Regions from separate parts of the Sporomusa intestinalis genome, predicted to be linked through region 2. Evidence: riboswitches for the same ligand, from Rfam matches in the RefSeq annotation. Region 2 holds a riboswitch; the other holds the start of a gene.
What was found. A riboswitch is a leader RNA that binds a small molecule or an ion and turns the genes downstream of it on or off. The one in region 2 is predicted to bind cobalamin.
Positions count from the first base shown of each region.

Region 1 (4,930 bases), 980 kb from region 2:
GGACGGCCTGGTGGCGAAAAACGGCACCTTGCTGCTTGATTATACCCTGACGCTGATGAACCGGGGGCTGAGTGCCTATGATGCCCTGCTTGAGGCTGGCAAGGCCCGGTTAAAACCGATTTTCATGACCACCCTGACGATGATCGTCGGTATGCTGCCCACCGCCCTGGCCCTCAATGAAGGGGCCGAAACCCGGGTCAGCATGGCCTGGGTACTGATTGGCGGCCTGCTGTCCTCGACCGTGTTTACCCTGATTGTTATCCCGATTGTATTCCTGTTTTGCCAGCGTCATCCGGTACGGACCTGGCTGGCCGGCGCCAGTGGCTGTGTAAAGAAACTGACCCGCTGCAATTAGTAGGAGTAACTTACTGATACAGAGACGTGGTTTTATTATGGATACAGGAAATAAGCCGGGCAACCGGCTAATTAGGGGAGGAAGACAATGAAAAGTTATGTGCGACTGGGACTACTGCTTGTTGTTATTTTATGTTATAGCTTTGTTCCCTGCCTCGGCAGTGAGCGGGTGGAGCTCTATACCCTGTCAACAGGTGATCGCGTTTACCGGCAGGATACCAGTATTGTAGTTGCCTTTAATAACCCCAGGGATGTGCTGAGTACCTCCCTGCTTAATGGCGGCTACAGTAACAACCTGAAAGCGGTGTTTAATCATGACATGAAAGCCGCGACCAATGTTGACGCCGCGACCTATCTTGATTATCTGGGGAGTGTAGCCGGAACGCTGGGGTTTAATCCCGGTCAGGTCACCGGCATGGGGACGGCTGCTTCTATGACCAATGTCGCCATTCAGACCGAAAGCTACCAGAGCCTGACGGTGACAGCCATTGTCACCGGCGGGGTGGAAGGCAACGGCGGCCGGGCCGGAGATCCTGCTGACTATTTTAATCCCGGGAAAAGGACAACCCTGCATAAGCCAGGGACTATTAACATTATGCTGGTTATTGATGCTGATATTCCCCAAGGCAAAGTGGCCAGGGCGCTGGTGACCTGCACTGAGGCCAAGACAGCTGCTTTACAGGAACTCATGGCCGGCAGCAGGTATTCGACCGGATTGGCTACCGGTTCGGGGACCGATCAGACTATTGTGATCACTAATCCGGGGTCTTCACTATATCTGGAAGATACAGGCAAGCATTCCAAACTGGGAGAACTGATCGGCCGGACAGTAAAGCAGGCTGTTAAAGAAGCCTTGCTGCGGCAGACCGGACTGTCGCCGGCAAGACAGCACAGTGTGCTGCGGCGGCTAAACCGTTACGGCGTGACGGAGGATACGCTGTATCAGCACTATCAGCAGGAATACGGGCTTATTGACAAACCGCGTTTTGCAACAGCCCTGGGCCAAGTGGACAAAGACCCGGACCTGGTAACCGGCACCTCGCTGTATGTGCACCTGCTGGATCAGTTCCAGTGGCAGCTGCTGAGCGGCGAGGAACTGACCCGGGCCGGCAATGATGTATTGCGGCTGACAGCCGGCAAATATGGGGTATTATCGCCCCTGACGGCCGCCGATGAGCTGGAGCCCAGCGTCCGGGCCTGGTCCGGACTGGTGGTCAGGATTGTGGCCGACCGGATAAGCCGGTGAAAATTTTTGTTGACAGGTCCATAGGCAACATGATAGGATCATAATAGTTAGTGAAAAAAACCACGTTTTCTTAATTTCATAATGGAGTTAGGTGCCCTGCGGGGCTTAATAGGGAAGACCGGTGTAAGGCCGGCGCGGTCCCGCCACTGTAATGGGGAGTGAAGCCAAGATATGCCACTGGGAGGTTACGCCCGGGAAGGTTTGGCACGCTGTGATCCAGAGCCAGGAGAACTGCCTAGCTGACGGTTTCCGGTTTTACCCACGGGCGATGGGGAGGGAATTACAGTGCTTTCACTGAAGTTTGCTCCTGGTTATTAACCAGGAGTTTATATTTGGTATCCTGTAGAATCTCTCCCGGCGGCTAAATGGCAGCCGGGAGTTTTCTAATATATACTCCTCCTTCTTGTGATTCATAGATGTTGTGCCCTCTTGGCACGGGGTCGTTACGACCCTTTCTTTTTTTGCCGGCCGGTCCTTCCAGGCAGGTACGGCTAAGGGAAAAACAAAATTGACTAACCGGCAATATTGTGTTAGTATGTTTCCGGGTGATAATACAGCCTGACAACTTAATACTCATCTTTGAGACAGGTGCCCTACGGGGCTTAATAGGGAAGACCGGTGTAATACCGGCGCGGTCCCGCCACTGTAACGGGGAGTGAAGCCAAAATATGCCACTGGGGCGTTTAGCCCTGGGAAGGTTTGGCCGAGCCATGAGCCGGAGCCAGGAGAACTGCTTGTCTGACAGTCACCGTTTTACCCACGAGCGATGGGGAGGGGATTAATGGCGCAGTTTATTTGTTATGCCATTGTTCATAAACTACCCCTCCCGCATGTCGCTGGAGGGGTTTATTATTGTCAAGTGAATAAGATTGAGACAGGTGCCCTGCGGGGCTTAATAGGGAAGACCGGTGAAATTGCCGGCGCGGTCCCGCCACTGTAACGGGGAGTGAAGCCAAGATATGCCACTGGGACGTTAGTTCTGGGAAGGTTTGGCCGAGCCATGAGCCGGAGCCAGGAGAACTGCCTGTCTGACAATCACCGGTTTTACCCACGAGCGATGGGGAGGGGATTAATTAAGAATCATTGCCATACGGCCTTAGCCGGGGGCGTTTTTGATTGCTTTTTTAACCAGCCTCGCTGACATGCTCAGGGAGGTTTTTTGCTATCCCGAGGCAGAGACTGACTTCAGCTACGCGGTTCCCGTTCTGAGAGCTGCGGGGAGAAGGTTCAAGCCCTCAAATATATAAAGCAAGGCTTACTTAATAAGCCGGGCTTATCCAGTGAGTCAGGCTGCCCTAATTCCTATGGCAAAGCAGGGGTAGGGCGACCCATTTGCTGGAGATACAAGCTAGGAGGGGTTGAAATGATCATGCATAGTGTGGCGTCACCGGCCGCGAGTCAGGAGGAAAACCTTATCATCCCTATTTCCGCGTCATTGAGCATCGAGCCGTTTATTGCTTTGACAAAGCGGATAAAAATCCACGACAAGGCTGTGTCGGCAGGCCTTGAATGCTTACAAGAATCTATGGTCCCCACTGATTTTGCAAGATATATTGAAAGCCTGGTAGATATGCGTACCTGCAACGGTACATTGTGGCTGTTGACAGATCAGGCCATGCACAAAACGCTGCTGGAGCGTAATTTTATGCTCCAGTTGCGCAATGCGTTTACCGGATTCCGTATCAGGATTATAAGTCAGGGATAAGCACAAGGGGGACATCTGTAAATGAAAGAAAAAGAAATAAAAACAGAGCCTGCTGCCGCCGGCAGACTGTTCGGTGAATTTCCCGCACCCACATTTGAGCAGTGGCGGACAGAGGCAGAAAAGGCGCTTAAAGGCGCCAAGTTTGAAAGCAGATTAGTTACGCAGACTTATGAAGACATTGCCTTACAACCCATTTATACTCCGGACAATCTGCCGGATTCCGAATTGCCCAGCCCTCCCGGCAGCCAGCCGTTTGTCCGGGGAACCCGGGCCGGCGGCTACCTGACAGCCCCCTGGCTGATTGCCCAGATTTGTGACCAGCCTCTGGGCAGGGAAGTAAATGCGGTATTGAAAAATGAGTTAACCAGAGGGCTGCAGGCGATTTATTTACAGCTGGATAAGGCCACTCTCGCCGGCGAGGACCCCGATTGCACTGCTGCCGGCAAAATCGGCGATCAGGGTTTTTCTCTGGCCAGCCTTGCCGACTTGCTGCAGGCACTGGACGGGGTTGCTCTTAAACAATGGCCGGTCATCATGCAGTGCGGTGTCAGCCAGTTGCCGGTTATTGCCTTAGTGGCCGGTGCGGCCCAGGCCCAGGGGGTTGAACTGAAAGAGCTGACAGGGGCCATTACCGCTGATCCCTTAGGGGTATTGGTACAACAGGGGTATTTGTCCGTTGACCTGGAAGCGCTGTACGACGAAATGGCGGCGGTGACCTTCTGGGCCGACAGCCAGGCTCCACAGCTCAAAACCATACTGGCTGATGCCAGTCCGTACCATGATGCCGGCGGCAATGCCGTACAGGAACTGGCTTTTGTTTTAGCGACAGCCGTAGAGTATGTCAATAAACTGCAGGAGCGCGGACTGAATTTTTCTGTAATCTCCCGGCATTTACGGTTTTCCTTTTCGCTTGGCGCCAATATGTTTATGGAGCTGGCAAAAATCAGGGCGGCCCGTGTATTGTGGAATCAGGTTGCCCAGGCCTTTGGCGGTAAAGAGGCAGATTGCGCGGCTAATATTCACGGCCGGACATCGCGCTTCACCAAGACAATATATGATCCTTATGTTAACATGCTGCGGACAACTACCGAAGCTTTCGCCGGGGTGGCTGGCGGGCTTGACAGTTTATATGTCGGGCCATTTGATGAGGTTATCAGGCCCAGCGACGAATTTTCCCGCCGGATTGCCCGCAATACCCAGCTTATGCTGCAGCAGGAATGCTCCTTATTACAGCCTGTTGATCCGGCCGGCGGGTCCTGGTATGTAGAAGCCTTAACCGGGGAACTGGCGCAAAAAGCCTGGGACCTGTTCCGCAGAACAGAAGCTTTTGGGGGTATGCTGCAGGCCGTGAAGGCTGGATTTCCCCAGGATCAGGCGGCAGCCACCGCGCAAAAGCGGGCGTCCAATCTGTCTAAACGGCGGGATGCTATTGTTGGCACCAATGTATATGCCAACCTGACAGAAAAACCTTTGGAAAAACCGGTGACCAATCCGGAAGCCATCCGGTCGCTCCGGATCAGCGAGCTGCAGGAATTCCGCGCGGCTGCCGATATCGGGCGGCGTATGCGGTGCCTGGAGCACCTGGCTGAACAGAGAAATAATGTAACAGAAAAAACCGTGGCCGA
Region 1 is NZ_AP042390.1:882,526-887,455, forward strand. It holds gene ACZ481_RS04075 (efflux RND transporter permease subunit) at 1-355, shown strand, start outside; gene ACZ481_RS04080 (adenosylcobinamide amidohydrolase) at 443-1,600, shown strand; cobalamin riboswitch at 1,673-1,853, shown strand; cobalamin riboswitch at 2,170-2,352, shown strand; cobalamin riboswitch at 2,460-2,642, shown strand; gene ACZ481_RS04085 (hypothetical protein) at 2,964-3,305, shown strand; gene ACZ481_RS04090 (methylmalonyl-CoA mutase family protein) at 3,327-4,930, shown strand, end outside.
Region 1: another riboswitch for cobalamin. It lies ahead of ACZ481_RS04085 (hypothetical protein); the one in region 2 lies ahead of ACZ481_RS08375 (TonB-dependent receptor plug domain-containing protein).

Region 2 (4,930 bases):
TGATCTTATTTTGCCGCATAAATGCCGCTGCATTTTGCAAAAACCGGCAATCCAGACCGGTTCCCATCCAGCGGCAGATAACGATAGCGGCAGCCGCCAGCCGGCTTTGCCATTCGTCGCCCCAGGGTGTCGACTCCTGAATCATTTTACTGCTGCCCGGGACCGCCGGCCGTTGCTGCGCCAGCATTTTCTCGGCCTGGCGCCATAAATAAAGTTGGCGGTCAATGTTTGTTAAAAATAAAATGTTACCCATTTTTCAGCCTCCCCACTTTTACCAGCTAGAACCGAAAAAACCACCCGTACCCGGGTGGTTTTTTCGGTCATTGCCGCTAATGCCCCTGACCGCCGGCCTGCGCATTGACAATATTGCGGAAGAGGTTATGCGCCTCTTGCGCCGTCTTGCCGTCCTCTATCGCTTTTTGGGCCTGTATCAGGGCAGAGCGATATTTCTTGTGGGCCGCGTCAGCAGGAATGTCTGGCAAGTTTTTGGGGTCGAAGTCCATTACCTTACGAAAAATCGCATGAATTTCCCCGGACGGTTTCCCTGCGGCTTTCGCCCACTGAGCGTGTTTCTTTGCACTTTCATAGCGTGATTGTGCATGGGGATCAGAGGGCAGCTCATAAGCAGGATGTTTTTTTTCAGTAAGCATGTCTTTACCTCATTTCAAATGTAGTTTTTTTCCATTCTACTCTATATAGCGGTCATACAGTCAATAGCTTAGAATGTATACTCCATACCGACGCGGATATTCCGCCCCGGGGCGCTCCACCATTGTCCAGCCGGGGTTGCGCTCCAGTTATAACGGGCATTGGAGTGCTCTGCATAAAATCTATCAAAGATATTATTCACTTTTACGAAGGCTTTGACGGCTTTGCTGGCCTGGTAATTGACCCCGATATCCCAGACCCAGTAGGTGTTGGCCGGGAAAAAATCATCCACGGCGTCAGCGGTTTGGGGACCTGGCCTGTCGATAATGCCTTTGCCGACAAGCGAAATGTCTAATTTGCCGGCACTGTAATCAGTGCCGACATTCCAGGCACCTTTAGGAACATAGCCGTCCACATTGGCCGCTCTTTGTTGGGTTGCGTCCACATTGGTATGGGTATAGCCGACAAAAGCACTCATGGCGCTGGAAAATTGCTTGCGCAGCTGAATATCCCAGCCGTCGGCCTTCTCATCGCCGACATTGGCATACCGGGGATAAACATAGCCGATCCGGTCTTTAGAATTCCGTTTAAAAATATGGGCCGAGGCCACAAAGGTATCATCAAGGCGGTGGTTAATGCCGATTTCGGACGTATGGCCTGTTTCCGGCTTAATGTTGGGATTGCCGTAGGTGGTATTGTATAAATGCGACGGCGACGGCGGAATAAAGTATTCGCTGCGGCCCAGGTACATATTGGTTTTATCGCTGAATTTATAGCCCAGATTGATACTGGGGGTAGTATGGCTGCCAAAGCCGGAGTTATTGTCATAACGGACGCCGCCGGTTAATTTCCACTGGCCGGTAATATTCCATTCATCCTGCAGATACAGGGCCCGGTTCGTTAATTTTATCCCGTTAAAGGAAATTACCTTATCTTCGGCAAATTCAAAACCGGTCGTCACCAGATGCGTGTCGGCAAAGTTTTTGGTAACCTGATCGGAAATCCTTACGGTCTTAACCTTGGTTGCGTAAAAATCGCCGCTGTCCAGTTGATACAAATCATCGTACCTATTTATGCCGACTGCGAATTGATTGGTCGTGTTCTCGTCCAACCGGGTATTATAAATCACCCGGCCATTGTAATTATCGGTTGTCCCTGTTTTAAACCGGCTGTCCCACAGGGATTGAAATTTGTAATCGGCCTTATAGGTATCATAAGAAAAGATCAGATCCGATTTCCCGCCGAATTCTTTGGTGAGTTTGATGCCTGTCATATCGGCATTCAAAGCGGCCGGTACCGTAAGGCCGCGGCCATCTTTAAAATCGCCGAGCAGCGATTTCTTGGAAATCACCCGCCAGCCCCAGTCCCCCTGCCGTTCTTCGTGCATAAACGAATAATTCTCGCCCTTGTAGCTGCCGCTTTCCAGCTTTACTTGCGAGCTGTTGCCCTCAATTTTTTTGGTGATGATATTGATAACCCCGCCTTTGGCGTCAGATCCGTACAAAGTAGAAGCAGAACCCTTCAGCACCTCAATACGGTCAATAGTATCCAGGTTGGCAAACATCGATGGCGAAAACTTGGCCCCGGCTGAATTCACTTTAACGCCGTCAATTAACACCACAACCTCGTCGGCACCGTTAATTTTCATGCCATTACTGCCATAATACCCGGCTAAGCTGTAGTTGTTGATAATAACGCCAGGTACTTCCCGCAAGGCCTCCGACAGATTGGCATAATGATTTCTTGCAATCTCTTTGCTCGTGATTACCGTAATATTGGCATTGGCATCAAACTCCTTTACCGGTGTCCGCGTCGCTGTAATAACTACCTCATCGAGAAAATAGGTTTTCACCGCTTCGGCCTGGGCCGTGCCAGGCCCCAGGCCGGCCGCAAGTGTCAGGGCCGAAATAATTGCCAGACTCATCGCTTTTTTCCGGGACACATTTTTTTTCATCAACAAAACCCCTTACTCTGCTCATGTTATCTATATAAAAAAACCTTTCCCCCGCGCGGGGGAAAGGTTTTTAAGCACTGCGCCGGTCTGATTTGCGCACACAAAAGACATGGCAAATAACCACTTGTCAGTATCTTTACCCGTCCTATCACTCGTAGGCTGCGGTAATAAAAACAGGCAGTTCTCCTGGCTCCGGTTCATTGCTCAGCCACGTCTTCCCAAACTGACCTTCAGTGACATGTTGTGGCATCGCTCCCCGTTACAGTGGCGGGACCGCATCGGCGTTGCACCGATTTATCTATTAAGCCTTTCGGCACCTGTCTTCCCATTATTTAATTAATCTGCATAGCAGCGTATTTTAACTTCTAAGGTAAACTATATACCGGTTGTATAGTCAAGCCTTTTATACACTTGACAGGCCCTGATTTATCAATAATAATGATTACAATATTAATTGGCTGTACCGCTTTTGCCGCGCACTAAGTCAGGCGTTCCATTATTGAGATAGGAGAAAAGGGAATATGGCAAATGACAAAGAGAATTACATCACCGCCGGCGAGCTGGCTGCGCTCTACGGTATTCCCAAGCAAACATTATTGTATTATGACAAAAATGAATTACTGGCCCCGGCCTTTGTAAACCAGCACGGCTATCGCTATTATTCTGTTTCGCAATACCTCATACTGGAAATTATTCTCAATATGCGTAAGCTAAATATTCCTATCCAGGCTATCAAAAATTATCTCCAGCATCGCAGCCTGGAAAATTTCGAGCAGTTGCTGCTGGACAAAGAAAAAGAATGCGATAAGCTGATCGAAGAAACGGCCAAGATTAAAAGCAGTTTACAGTTGTCATTGAAAACAATAGCGAAAATCCGCAAAACCCTGTTTGATCAAATTCAACTGAACTATCAGCCGGAAAAAACCTTATTTGTCAGCGAATTGTTAACAGAAGGAATGGCTGTGCGGGAACGGATCAGAATTCTGTCAAGGCACAATCAAACCGCCGTCTCCAAAAAGCACTTCAAAGAATTTACCACCGGCTGGATTATTGCTAAAGATGAGTTTCTGGCCGGGAAATTTAATAAAACCATCCAGTATTTCACACCGGTTGCCCATAATGCCGCCAAAAAGCACTGCTTCGTCCGCCCGGCCGGCTTATATCTGACAATGCGCTTCCGGGGGACCTATTATCAAGAGGCGCCAACCGTATATAAAAAAATTATGGAATTCATTGCGCTTAACCGACTGACAATTATGAGCAATATCTATCTGCTCCCCCTGCAGAATCATTGGCTGACCCAGGATACAAACGCCTATATCAACCAAATCTCTTTTCAGGTTGCTTATCCGTCGTAAGCCAGCTGCCGGAATCCAACCGGCGGCTTTTTAGCCTGGTTACTGACCAAAAGGCCTGCCGGCCAAATCGCCGGCAGGCCTTTTGCGCCGCCGCAGGGTTTTATTTAAGTTTATTAACCGCCACATTCCCCCCCAAACGCCACAGGCTGATATTATTTATCCCCTGTTCCCGGGCAACGGCAAGCCAGTAATTTAATGTTTTCACATCAGCATACCATACCTGGTAGGCAATGCCGTTATCCTGATAAGAATACACCAGGCACTGGCTTTCGCCGTCCCTAACGGGCTCCGCCTCGTAAACCGCGGCCAGGGTTTTGGCCTCTGCTTCCGTCAGAAAGCGCTTTTCCCCGTTATCGCTCCACAGGCAGCCGCCGGTGGACAAGGCCAGCGATTTTTCCCCAGGTAAAGCCTGCATGCGGGCCGCTGTCTTTTGGATAAACGCCTTATCGGCCTTTGGCCCTGGTCCGCTGTGCACGCCATAAAGATTATAAGCCATAACCACATATTCGGGCCCCGGGGGAAAAGCGGCGGCGGCAAACGGTGTCCCCGGCTCCAGCACCAGCCTCAGCTTCAAGTCATTTTGCCGGGCTTTGGCATATAGTTTATCGGCAAAGGTTAAAAATAACCGGCCGACTTCTTCCTCTTTCCATATTCTTTCATAATCAATCTCAATGCCGTCAAAGCCGGCCTGCAAGGTCAGGGCGACAATCTCAGCAATATGTTTTTCCATCGCGGCCTCGTCGGCCAGCACCCGGCGGAGAACCTCCGTGTCTTTCATCACCATCGATCCATCGGCGTTTTGCTTGTCATTGACAAAAGTAAGATAGGTTTCATAGCCCGGTTGTTTCGCTGCCAGCTCATTTTTTTGGTCCCTCAGCGCCGGGGGCAGGAACAGCGTATCGTCTTCAGCAAAGTAGGCTCCAAAATAAGAGAGCTGGTCCAGCTTTTTGCCGATTCTCGCCAGGTCTTT
Region 2 is NZ_AP042390.1:1,858,652-1,863,581, reverse strand. It holds gene cobN (cobaltochelatase subunit CobN) at 1-253, opposite strand, end outside; gene ACZ481_RS08380 (hypothetical protein) at 330-650, opposite strand; gene ACZ481_RS08375 (TonB-dependent receptor plug domain-containing protein) at 719-2,602, opposite strand; cobalamin riboswitch at 2,762-2,938, opposite strand; gene ACZ481_RS08370 (MerR family transcriptional regulator) at 3,124-3,960, shown strand; gene ACZ481_RS08365 (glycosyl hydrolase family 18 protein) at 4,061-4,930, opposite strand, start outside.